Regions from separate parts of the Rhodoglobus galactosidasius genome, predicted to be linked through region 2. Evidence: riboswitches for the same ligand, from Rfam matches in the RefSeq annotation. Region 2 holds a riboswitch; each other region holds the start of a gene.
What was found. Region 2 has a riboswitch for thiamine pyrophosphate ahead of ACTJJW_RS11990 (3-oxoacyl-ACP reductase). Riboswitches for the same ligand answer to the same signal wherever they lie in the genome.
Positions count from the first base shown of each region.

Region 1: it holds a riboswitch for thiamine pyrophosphate, as region 2 does, so the genes downstream of both, thiC (phosphomethylpyrimidine synthase ThiC) here and ACTJJW_RS11990 (3-oxoacyl-ACP reductase) in region 2, are expected to answer to the same signal.
Region 3: it holds a riboswitch for thiamine pyrophosphate, as region 2 does, so the genes downstream of both, thiM (hydroxyethylthiazole kinase) here and ACTJJW_RS11990 (3-oxoacyl-ACP reductase) in region 2, are expected to answer to the same signal.

Region 1 is NZ_JBQIAV010000002.1:169,101-173,233, reverse strand. Features, by position in the region: gene thiE (thiamine phosphate synthase) at 1-299, shown strand, start outside; gene thiC (phosphomethylpyrimidine synthase ThiC) at 531-2,183, opposite strand; TPP riboswitch at 2,177-2,284, opposite strand; gene ACTJJW_RS03385 (NUDIX hydrolase) at 2,404-2,898, opposite strand; gene ACTJJW_RS03380 (SDR family oxidoreductase) at 2,873-3,649, opposite strand; gene ACTJJW_RS03375 (NfeD family protein) at 3,751-4,133, shown strand, end outside.
Region 2 is NZ_JBQIAV010000009.1:56,637-60,769, forward strand. Features, by position in the region: gene ACTJJW_RS11980 (ABC transporter ATP-binding protein) at 1-6, shown strand, start outside; gene ACTJJW_RS11985 (LLM class flavin-dependent oxidoreductase) at 9-1,325, opposite strand; gene ACTJJW_RS11990 (3-oxoacyl-ACP reductase) at 1,337-2,101, opposite strand; TPP riboswitch at 2,158-2,260, opposite strand; gene ACTJJW_RS11995 (type I glutamate--ammonia ligase) at 2,869-4,133, shown strand, end outside.
Region 3 is NZ_JBQIAV010000013.1:27,691-31,823, forward strand. Features, by position in the region: gene ACTJJW_RS13845 (bifunctional hydroxymethylpyrimidine kinase/phosphomethylpyrimidine kinase) at 1-971, opposite strand, end outside; gene thiE (thiamine phosphate synthase) at 968-1,678, opposite strand; gene thiM (hydroxyethylthiazole kinase) at 1,675-2,484, opposite strand; TPP riboswitch at 2,476-2,567, opposite strand; gene ACTJJW_RS13860 (DHA2 family efflux MFS transporter permease subunit) at 2,762-4,133, shown strand, end outside.

The sequences.
Region 1 (4,133 bases), on a different contig from region 2:
ATGCCGCTCTGGCCGCCGAGACGCTGGACTACTTCTGTGTTGGTCCCCTCTGGGCGACACCGACCAAACCCGGACGGGCTGCGGTCGGCCTGGAGTTGGCCAAGTACGCGATGGAGCGGATCGCCGCGACCGGAAGGGTCCTGCCGTGGTATGCCATCGGCGGCATTGACCTGACGAACATCGAGCAGGTTGTGGCGGCTGGCGCGAGCCGGGTTGTTGTGGTGCGCGCGATCACCGAGGCGGACGACCCGATGGATGCCGCGCAGCGGCTCCTGGCCCACCTGCCCCCGCTGGGTTAGCCGGCCTTCCCTGCCTGCAGCACCGCCGGGACCGGCGATGCTCAGCACCCGGGGTGTGGCGCTTAACTCAAGGCCTAGGGCGTGCGTTGCCATGTTCGATATCCCTTCGCTAGTGCTCACTAGACAGGTTCAACGGGTATTCATCTCCGCTCCCCCATCCGGCGGAGCACCTCGTGTCCGAATGCTCCACGTGATGCGCCATCACGTGAGGGGACCCAAGTGGACAGACGTTTAGATCGCCCGGATGGGAAGGTAAACCGAACTGCCCAGCCGAGCGAATTCCGCAGACTTGTCGGCCATGCCCGCGTCAATGGCCTCCGCACTCGTGAGGCCGTTCTCTTCGGCGTACGCCCGGACATCCGCTGAGATGCGCATGGAACAGAATTTCGGCCCGCACATGGAACAGAAGTGGGCGGTTTTCGCCGGCTCAGCGGGCATGGTTTCGTCATGGAAACTGCGGGCCGTGTCGGGATCGAGGGACAAGGCGAACTGGTCGTTCCAGCGGAATTCAAACCGGGCCAGGCTGAGCGCATCGTCTCGTTCCTGTGCACGCGGATGCTGTTTGGCCAGGTCCGCAGAATGGGCCGCGATCTTGTAGGTAATCACCCCCGTTTTCACATCGTCGCGGTTCGGCAGCCCGAGGTGTTCTTTCGGTGTGACGTAGCAGAGCATCGCCGTGCCAGCTTGGGCGATGATGGCCGCACCGATCGCGGAGGTGATGTGATCGTAGGCTGGTGCGATGTCGGTGGCGAGCGGGCCGAGCGTGTAGAACGGGGCTTCTTCGCAGAGTTCCTCCTCCAGCCGCACGTTCTCCACGATCTTGTGCATGGGCACGTGCCCGGGGCCTTCAATCATGACCTGAACGCCGTGAGACTTGGCGACCTTGGTCAGCTCGCCCAGGGTTCGCAACTCCGCGAACTGGGCCTCGTCGTTCGCGTCGGCGATGGACCCTGGACGCAGGCCGTCACCGAGTGAGAAGGTGACATCGTAGCGGCGCAGAATCTCACAGAGCTCGACGAAGTGGGTGTAAAGAAAGCTCTCCTCATGGTGCGCGAGGCACCAGGCCGCCATAATCGACCCGCCGCGGGACACGATCCCGGTGACACGTTTAGCCGTCAGTGGCACGTACCGGAGGAGAACCCCGGCGTGCACGGTCATGTAATCGACACCCTGCTCGCACTGCTCGATCACGGTGTCGCGGTAGATCTCCCAGGTCAGGGCGGTCGGATCACCCTTCACCTTTTCCAGGGCTTGGTAGATAGGGACCGTCCCGACGGGGATGGGCGAATTCCGCAGGATCCATTCTCTGGTCAGGTGGATGTCCTTGCCCGTTGACAGGTCCATCAGGGTATCCGCGCCCCACCTGGCCGCCCAGACCATCTTCTCGACCTCCTCCGCGACGGATGAAGTGACCGCTGAGCTGCCGATATTTGCGTTGATCTTCACCGCGAACGCCTTACCGATGATCATCGGCTCGCTCTCCGGATGTCGGTGGTTCGCCGGGATAACCGCGCGACCGCGGGCGACCTCATCGCGCACGAGTTCGACCGGCAGGCCTTCCCTCGCAGCGATGTACGCCATCTCGGGGGTGACGATGCCAGCCCGCGCCCAGACCAGCTGGGTCGCGGCCCCATCGATCGGTGCAGGCCGGTCCCAGTCGTTCCTGGTCTTCGGCAATCCGGCATCCACATCGATCATGACGCTCTCGTCGGTGTACGGACCCGACGTATCATAGAGGTCGAAGTGGTCACCATTGCTGAGATTCACCCGGCGCACGGGCGTAGTCATGCCGGGGAAACCGGCAACCGTTTCGTACCTCTTCGTGCTGCCCCAGATGGCCCCCGTGGTGACCGCGGACAGAGGTGTAGCGTCGATTGTGCTCATTCGGCAGATCTCCCTACGCCGGCATTACCCGGACAGGTTCAACGGTCGACGGCCCTAGCCGTCCTCTCAGCTCGCTGGTGCGAGCTCCCGTGGTTAGTTATTGACAACCCCACTCTAACCGGAATTAGGCATCGGTGGAGTAGCAGGTGACCTACTGGCCGATGGTTCGTTGTCTTTTGGGCGAGGCTGTCGAGAGATCGGCTTCGATGGCGCAGCCGAGCTATGCGTCACGTCGATCCTCAATCTGGGCACGAATCACATCAACCAACTCCGCCGGTTCACAACGGTCAGTTGTTGCATCAAGCTCGTCCACCGTCCACCAGCGGTGCTCGAGAACATCCACATGCTCATCATCGGTCCACAGTGCGTCAGACGGCACGAAAGCATCTGTGACAGCCCTGTAGAACACGGCATGACCAGTGTCATGGTCGGCAGCATCCCACTCGACGTCGAAATCGTGCGACCACACGGGTTCGCCGAGATCGGGCAGCACGAGCCCCGTCTCTTCCTGAAGTTCACGCACAGCCGCCTCGTAGTGCGACTCCCCCGGATCCACGCCGCCACCGGGCGTCAACCAGCGCGCGATACCGCTCGTATCAGGCGCCTTCGTGAGAAAGAGCAAGAAACGCTGATCACGATCGAACAGCAGCACACGGCTGGTAGCCCGGTTCACCGGCATCCGCAGTTCGTTACTTGTTGAGGAAGTCTGAGACATCGCCGACGTAACGCGTGTTGTTCTCGGGGATCGGCTCGACAGCAGCCGACGCAACCTCAGCGGCGAACTCGCTCACGTTGTACAGGCGGCCAGCAGCCTCCTTGCGAGCCTCGATTGCACCAGGGTTAGCGCGCTGCAGCAAAGTAGCCGTGATGGTTCCTTCGATCATGTCGCCTGAGACAACCACAAAGCTGATGCCCTTAGCCGCGAGCTCTGGGATCAACTCGCGCAGAGCATCCTCGCCGGCACGCTTGCTGAGAGCAACCGGCACATACTCGGGCATCGTCTCAACAGTGCGGATGAAGTGCGCTTGGTGGCTCGTCACGAATACAACACGCGATCCCTCGTGCAGCAGCGGCAACATCGCCGTCAAGAAGTTGACCTGAGCGTCACGGTTGAGCTGCATGGCGTAATCCTCAGCCATGCCACCCTCCATGCCACCGGATGCGTTCAGTACCAAAATTTCTAGGCCACCGAACTCAGCGTTCACAGTGTCGAACAGTGCCGTAACGGTTTCGGGATCGGTGAGGTCGGCGCCAATAGCGATCGCTGAACCGTCAGTCTCATTGAGCTGTGCAACCAGCTTGAGGGCGCGAGCCTCCTTGTTGCGGTAATTGATCGCAACGCGTGCGCCAGCCTGCGCAAAGTACGCGGCAGTGTCGGCACCAATCCCCCGCGATGAGCCAGTAATGAGCGCGCGTACGCCGTCGAGCGAGTGGGCTGCCAGAGGATTCGAATTTTCGCTATTCACCCTGCAACTTTAGCGGTCGAAGCCGCGCCGTGCAGTGATCTAAGTGCTAGCGTCGGGAGTGAAGATTTGTCGAACAGCGCAACGATGAAGGGCGCAGCACAATGCTCATTGATCTAACCGATTACTTGTGGATCCTGTGGCTTGCCCTTGTCGTGCTGTTCATAGTGATCGAAGTGCTCACTCTCGAGTTCACATTCCTCATGATCGCCGCAGGAACACTCATCGGTGGCCTCGGCGCCAATTTGCTCGGCTGGCCGTGGTGGCTCCAGGTTGCCCTTGCCGCTGCCTTCTCGGGTCTGCTCATCTTCACCATCAGACCTGTGCTGCTGATGAACCTCGAAAAGGGCTCAGATCCGGCTAAGAGCAACGTCGACGCACTCTACGAACTCGGCGGACGCGTTACCGGCGCATTCGCGAACGGCGTTGGCGAAGTCAAGCTCGACAACGGAGAGACGTGGACCGCTCGCATCGACGACCGCTCCCC
Region 2 (4,133 bases):
CTCTAATTTCAGCGCTGAAGTGACACCATGGGCCGCTCCAGTCCCAGATTCCCGCGTAATGTGCCGGCGGTGTAGGCGGTACGGAAGAGTCCACGTCGTTGCAGCACCGGGATGACCTCGTCCACGAAGTCATCCAGCGATTCCGGCAGGAGGGGCGGCATTAGATTGAATCCGTCTGCGGCGCCGGAGTGGAACCAGAGCTCAATCCGGTCCGCAATCTGCTCCGGGGTGCCGAGCATGGTGCAATGGCCGCCCCCGGCGGCGAGCCGGCCGAGCAATTGCCGCACTGTGGGTTGCTCCGCCTCGATGATGCGCAGAATCGTGGCGTACCGGCCCTGCGGGCCGCTGAAGTCGCCGAGCGGTGCCAACGGCGGCACCGGGGCATCCAGTTCCCAGCCGCTGCAGTCCTCCTGCACGAACACACTCAACTGGGCCAAGGACTGCTCCGCCGGGAGCAGTGCGTCGACTTCGGCCTGTTTGGCGCGGGCTTCGGCCTCCGTGGAGCCCACATAGGTGACCAGTCCCGGCATGATGGATACGTTCTCCGGGTTGCGCCCGACAGCGGCGATCCGCCGCTTCACATCCGCGTAATAATCCTGGGCGCTCTGCAAATCGTGGGCGACCGCGTAGATTCCTTCCGCGTACCGGGCAGCCAGATCCCGGCCCTGCCCAGACGCGCCGGCTTGGAACAATACCGGCCGGCCCTGCGGCGACCGTGGCACGGTCAACGGGCCGTCCACGCGGAAGTGTTCACCGGCGTGATCGATCGGCCGAACTCGTGCCGGGTCGGCGAAGAGTCCGGCACGATCCAGGATGAGGGCGTCATCGGCCCACGAGTCCCACAGGCGCAGCGCAACCTCGATGAACTCGGCCGCCCGGCTGTACCGGTCTTCGTGGGAGGGCATCGCCTCCAGCCCGTGGTTGCGGGCCTCGGCATCGAACATGGAGGTGACCACGTTCCAGCCGACCCGTCCATTACTGATGTGGTCGAGGGAGGCCAGCATCCTCGCTGCGTGGAAGGGAGTGTAGAAGGTGGCAGAAACAGTGCTGACCAGACCGATCCTGTTCGTAACCCGTGCCATCGCCGCCAACGCTGTTAATGGCTCGAAGAACCACCGGGGGCCGGCAGTGACGTCGCCGACGGACTGCCCATCGGCGAAGAACACAGCGTCAAAAAGGCCGCGTTCCGCGGTTTGAGCAAGACTCTCGTAATAACCAATATCTCCGAGCTGCTCCAGTGACGACCCGGGGCGACGCCAAGCAGCGCTGTGGTGGCCGCAGCCCATGAGGAACGCATTGAAATGGAGCTCGCGCGGGTTCGGCATTACGAACCCTCTCAGTTCATAACCAGGCCGCCGTCGACCACCAGATTCTGACCGGTGACGGACCGCGCCCAGGGGGACGCGAAGAACAGAACGGCGTCGGCGAATTCCGCCGGGGTGGTGACCTTCCCAAGCGGGGTGGAGGCGGCGATGAAATTGAACACCTCCTCGGGGGTGGCAGCGCTCGCATCCGTTGTGCGTAAAAGCCCGCCGGAGACCATGTTCACCGCGATATTGTGCTGGCCGAGATCTGCTGCCAGGGTGCGAGTCAAGGCCAGCAAGGCCGCCTTGGCGGAAGTGTAGTCGTGGTATGGAACCACTGGGTTCTGGAACAGGTTGGTGCCAATATTGATAATTCGGCCGAACCCGAGTTCGCGCATGCCGGGCAGTGCCTGCTGAGTGGTGTTCAGCGCGCTGCGCACGCTCCCGGAGAACTGGGCCTCGAACTCCTCCCAGGTGATTCCTGCGGCGTCGGAGCGGGCGTCACCGTTGAACGAGAAATCCGCCAGCGCGTTATTGACCACCGTGGTGACGGGGGAGCCGAAATGTGCCGCAGCCGCCGCGAGCAGTTCCGCGACCTGAGCGGCATCCGTGACGTCGGCCTGCACAGCAAGCGCCTGCTTACTGCCATAGTCTGCAGCGAGAGCCTGCGCGCCGGCCGCGCTGTTGCGGTAATTAATGACCACTCTGGCGCCCTGCGCGGCGAAGGCCTCCACGATGCTGTGCCCAAGGCCTCGCCCGCCACCGGTGACCAGGACAATCTGTTCTGCTAATTGCATGGAGTTTCTTCACCTTAAATTAGGCGAAAGGATGTGGTTCGGCCCCAGTATGATTCGCAATCCGCCACTGACATCCCTTCGCTAGTTCGAACTAGATCAGGTTCAACGGGTGTCATCTCAGCCCAGCGTCATACAGCCCAGGCACCCCGTGTCACTCAAAGCGTATACCAATCCTCGGCTTCTTCGACTCCGGACCAACGCTTAGCGCCAACCACTGTTCCGCTACGGGTCAGACCCCGCTTCAGTTACGAGACACATTTCCGTCCGAGGCGGTGGGCAGGAGGAAGCGGGCTGCGTTGGAAGGAAGGGTGTCCTCAGAGTTCGGGACCCAGTCCTTCTTCACCGCACTCCGGTGTTCCGGGAGTGTCAAGTGCAACCGGTAGTCTCTTTCAACGTAGTAGTGGCGCATACGCGGTGGACGACGGTATCAAGTTGATGTCCGCGAGTGCTTGTTGGCAGGTGAAAGGCTGAACGTGGATGCTCTCGAGCGGCTCGGGGCAATCGGTTTTCAGGACCTCGCTGCAGCCCTTTGCGTGGATATGTTCGGACCGGTTGTGCATCCAATAGGCGCCGGATCAGATGGCGGCCGGGATCTCTGGGGTGGCTTGTGAATTAGTGAAATATCCGACGTTAGGGGTGGGGAGCGCGTAAGCAATCGGACGTGATCGACACGGTTCAGTAGGAACCTGTGTCGTCACCGTTAACGACTCGCGCCCGAGTGTTTGGGTGAATTTCGTAACGCCGCTGAGTCCTGCCAGTATGTGGGTATGGTGACAGAGTCTATTCTCCCGGAGTTCAGCGACAGCCGGATTGGCGAGGTGGCCGAACGGCTCTCTGATGCCGGCGTGGGCATCATCGCAGGGACGCTGGCGAATCCAGCCGGTATCTACCTGGCCAAGACTATCCCGGTTGATCGGCTAGCGACGTTCGCTTCATCTGGTCTCGGTGCTCCGCCGGTGTGGAACGTCTTCTGCATTGACGGCGGCATTGCATTCACACCCGAGCTTGGCGTCGTCGGTGATATGAGGCTGAGACTCGATCTCGACGCTCTCCGAATCCTCGATGGAGGTCTCGCTTGGGCTCCAACGGAGATCTTCGACCAGAACGGCGCGCCGCTCGCCATCGATCCGCGGGGGCGGCTTCGCCGCATCCAACGCGACATCGAGGATGCCGGGCTCGAGGCCCTCGTGGGGCACGAGCTCGAGTTCACCATCACCGCCGCGGACGGAACCCCGCTCCCACGCACGGGTTGGACGCCGTATGGTCTCGGTCCGGTACTGGACCACGAGGCCTTCCTCACCGAACTGCTCTCCGCCACTGCCGCCGCCGGAATCCCGCTCGAGCAACTACACGCCAAATATTTTCCCTCCACGGTCGAGTTCTCGCTGCCACCGGCCACGCCACTTGAGGCGGCCGACGGGGTGGTTCTGGCCCGCCTGATCACCGGGAGGCTGGCGCGCAAACACGACTTACGGGTATCTTTCTCGCCCTTCCCGATCAGCGGGGGCGGCGGAAACGCGGCGCACATCCATTACTCGTTCAGCCGCAATGGGGAACCTCTCTTCTCGGGTGGCGACGGACCCCACGGCATGACCGCCGAGGGCGCGTCTTCCATCGCCGGCGTGATCGCCGCACTCCCGGGCATCCAGGGTGTTCTCGGCGGATCGATCCTCTCTGGGTTGCGATTGCGACCCGGGTTCTTTTCGGGCGCGTATGCCTGCTGGGGTCGGGAGAATCGCGGGGCGGCAGTTCGCTTCCTCGAGGCCACCCGCGGCAATCCGAAGGGCGCCAACGTCGAGGTCAAGATCGTCGATCCGTCGTCGAACCCGTACCTGACGACCGCGGTCATCCTCGGCGCCGCGCTGGAGGGCATCCGGTCGTCGACGGCGCTTCCAGCGGAGGTCACCACGTATCCGGCCGACCAGACCGAAGAGCAGCAACTCGCCTCGGCGACGGTGCTGCTTCCCTCCGCTCTGGGGGCAACGCTCGACGCTCTCGCCGCTTCCGAACTCGCTGTGCACATCCTCGGACC
Region 3 (4,133 bases), on a different contig from region 2:
TGCGCCCGGATGCCCGCCACCTCAGCCCACCAGTGCTCCCGCACCTCAGCCGGCGTCGGCGCCGTCACCACACCCCCGCGCTGCCACAACCCCGCAAAATGGTTGATGGGACCATGCCCGCTCCCCACCTGCAACGCCGCACCGGCACGGATGCTCTCGCTCAACCACCGCTTCGACTCCCCTACAGCGGCAGCCCAATCACCCGTCGCCGCAATGCGAGTGGCTAGAGCGCTCGAGAGCGAACAGCCTGTTCCATGCGTGTTGCTGGTGTCTATGCGGATGCCGGCAAACTCAGTCACGACCGGGGCGTTCCCGGAACGGGCATCCACCAGCGCATCCGGAGCCTCCACCCCACTCAAGTGTCCGCCCTTGGCCAGCACCCGCACCCCGTAGGACGCAGACACCCGCGCGGCCTGCGCCAGCACCTCAGGCCAGGTCTCGGCGGCAGGTTCCGCGGCAATGATCGCCAGCTCCGGAATATTCGGAGTCACCAGGTCACACAACCGCACCAGCTCCCGCAGCGCCTGCTCAGCCTCCGCATCCAACAACCGGTCGCCGCTCGTCGCCACCATCACCGGATCAAGCACCACCAGGGGCGGCTGCACCTGCTCCAGCCACGAACGCACCACAGCAACCACCTCGGTGGTAGCGAGCATCCCGATCTTCACCGCATCGATCGCTATATCGTCACTGAGCGCATTAAGCTGCTCCCGCAAGAACTCGGCCGGAGGCACATGCACACCGCGCACCCCCAGCGTGTTCTGTGCCGTCAATGCCGTAATCGCCGCCATACCGTAGCCGCCATTGGCCGCAATCGACTTCAGGTCAGCCTGGATGCCCGCACCACCCGACGGATCACTACCGGCAATACTCAGAACGCGAGGCACCGCGGTCACCGTGGTCATTGGGGGCAGTGGTGGCGCTGTTGGCACCGTGGGCACACCGCGCGGTTCGAATGCTGCCCCGCTCATGCGTCTTCCCCTTCGCTCTCTCCCACAGGTTCGCCAGCCCAGGCTTCGGCGAGCGCCCGAACCGCTTCCCGCGGATCAGCCGCACCACAGATCGCCGACACCACCGCGGCGCCATCCGCACCCGATGCGCGCAGCAGGGGCAAGTCATCCACCCCGATGCCACCAATGGCGACTGTCGGCAGGGTGCTCATCGCAATGAGTGCCGCAATGCGTGTGTGCCCCAAAGCCTCAGGGGCATCGACCTTACTCGTTGTGGGGTGCAGGGCACCAATACCGACATAGTCGACACCCGCCGTGCGCACACCCGCCTCATAGAGTTGATCGCCGGTCGCAGCGCTCAGCCCGACAATCGCATCGAGGCCGACGAGCGCGCGCACCGCCGAAACGGGCAAATCTCCCTGACCCACATGCACGCCAGCAACCCGGGCACCCATCTCGCGGGCGGCCAGATACACATCGACCCGATCATTGACGAGCACCGGCACCGTCAGCCCCACCGCCGTGGACACCCGCAGCACCAGATCAAGAAAATCTCGGGCCGGCATGTCCTTCTCGCGCAACTGCACGATCGTCACTCCCCCGGCAACAGCCTCAGAGACGAGATCAACAAGGTCGTGTCCGGCAGCGTGTGCCTGGCCCGAGTCAGTCACCAGATAGGTAGAGAGGTCGAAGCTCTCGCGGTAGCCGGTCACAGAACCGCCGCTCATACGATCACCGCCCGCGCCGCAATGTCATCAACCGAGACTTCGTTCAGTGCATCGAGCAGGGCCACCGCAAAACTGCCGGGCAGTGCCGAACGCTCGGCCGCCAGATCCGCCGCCACCGTGTACACAGTCGTCGCAGCAACCGCAGCAGTCAGACTATCGGGGGTGACCGCAGCAAACGCCGCCATGAGCGCACCCAGCGCACAACCGCCACCCGTCACCCTCGTGAGCACCGGATGCCCGTTCGACAGCCGCACAACACTCTCGCCGTCCGTCACCACGTCAGTCGCTCCCGAGATGGCAACAGCACCACCGGATGCCCGAGCCAGGCTCTGCGCGGCGGCGAGCGCGTCATCCACACTGTTCGTACTGTCGACACCACGACCACCAGCACCGAGTTCGGCGAGCGCCATAATCTCCGAGGCATTGCCGCGCACGATCGACGGGCCAAGTTCGCGCAGTTGGTGGGCGAGAGGAGTGCGCACCGGCAGAGCACCGATCGCAACCGGGTCGAGCACCCACGGCGTTCCGGCAGCATTGGCAGCAGGGGCAGCTTCGAGGGCAGCGGCCCGCTGTTCAGCGCTGCAGGTGCCGAGGTTGATCAGCAGCCCAGAAGCGATACCGGCAAAAATGCCCGCCTCATCCGGAATATCGACCATCGCCGGAGCCGCACCCACCGCGAGCAGAGCGTTAGCGGTGAAGCCCACCACCACGCTATTGGTGATGCACTGAACGAGCGGCGACGACGATCTCACCGCCTCGAGCGCATCTTGAGTGGCAGTGAGTAGGTGTGGTGGCGTACGCGACATGCACGACATCCCTTCGCTAGTTCTAACTAGATCAGGTTCGACGGGTGTGATCTCAGCCCCGCAGGGCACCCCGTGTCACAAGTTGTTCCTCCACGATAGCGGGTTGGCGCGGGCTCATGTTCGCCTCAGGCGGAAGCGAATGTGGACTATTTCACTGACGGATGTCGTTGGCTTCGGTGACAATAAAGATGACGTTAGATTTGTGCGCCCATTTCAACCCCGGCTGCTGCTTCGTCCCACGATTTGCACGACGCTATTTGCAGCACGACAGGATCCCATGACCAGCACGACGCCGATTACCGGCAGTATCCCCCTCATTGAGCGCGGGACACCCGGGCCAGAGGCAGCGGTCGATCACAGTGGTCGCAACCGCCTCGTTATCGCCCTCATGCTTGCGGCGACCTTCGTGGTGTTCCTCAACGAGACCTCGCTCGTGGTCGCTATCCCCCGCATCATGGCCGACCTGGGCATAGAGCCCAGCACCGCCCAGTGGTTGTCGACCTCGTTCATGCTGACGATGGCGGTAGTGATTCCGATTACCGGATTCCTCATCCAACGCTTCTCGACCCGCAGCATCTTCATCACCGCGATGTCCCTTTTCACCGCCGGTACCCTGCTGGGAGCTATTGCGCCAACGTTCCTCGTGCTCATCGTCGGACGGGTGATTCAAGCCTCGGGCACCGCCATGATGCTTCCGCTGCTCATGACGACCGTGATGACCCTCGTACCCCCGGCAACTCGCGGCAAGACCATGGGAAACGTCTCCATCGTCATGTCGATGGCGCCCGCAGCTGGACCCACCGTTGCCGGACTCGTCTTGGCCGTCTTCGACTGGCGCTGGGTGTTCATCGTGATGATCCCCATCTCCGTCACCGCACTCGTGCTCGGCATCACCAAGGTCAGAAACGTTACTGACCCCCGCAAGGTGTCGATCGACGTGCTGTCCGTCATCCTCTCGGCCGTAGCATTCGCCGGCCTGATCTATGGGCTCTCGAGTCTCGGCGAATCTGCCAGCGGTGACCCTGTTCTCATTGCCCCCGGCATCCCGATCGCCGCCGGAGCGGTCAGCCTTGCGCTGTTCATCATCCGTCAGCTCAAGTTGCAAAAGACTGACAGCGCGCTACTCGACCTGCGCACCTTTGCCGCCCCCGGCTTCGCGATCTCCATCGGCCTCATGATGGTCATGATGGCGGCGCTATTCGGCACCATCATTCTGCTGCCCATGTTCACTCAAAACGTTCTCGGACTCGAACCCATCCAGAGCGGACTTCTCGTGCTGCCCGGCAGCCTCATCATGGGTCTGCTTGGCCCCGTAGTCGGCCGCCTCTATGACAGAGTCGGCCCCCGGCCCCTCATGGTCCCGGGGTCGATCCTGGTGAGCGCATCACTATGGAGCTTCACCATGCTCTCCGAAACCAGTTCACCGTTCATGGTCGTCGCCATCCACATCCCCATGAGCATCGGCCTCGCCTTCATGTTCACACCGCTGTTCACCTCGGCGCTGGGCACACTCAAACCGCACCTGTACTCACACGGCAGCGCCACCATCGGCACCGTGCAGCAACTTGCCGGCGCCGCAGGAACAGCACTGTTCATCGCCTTGCTGACGGTTCAGTCGGTCGCTCTGGCCTCAGACGGCGCGACAGACA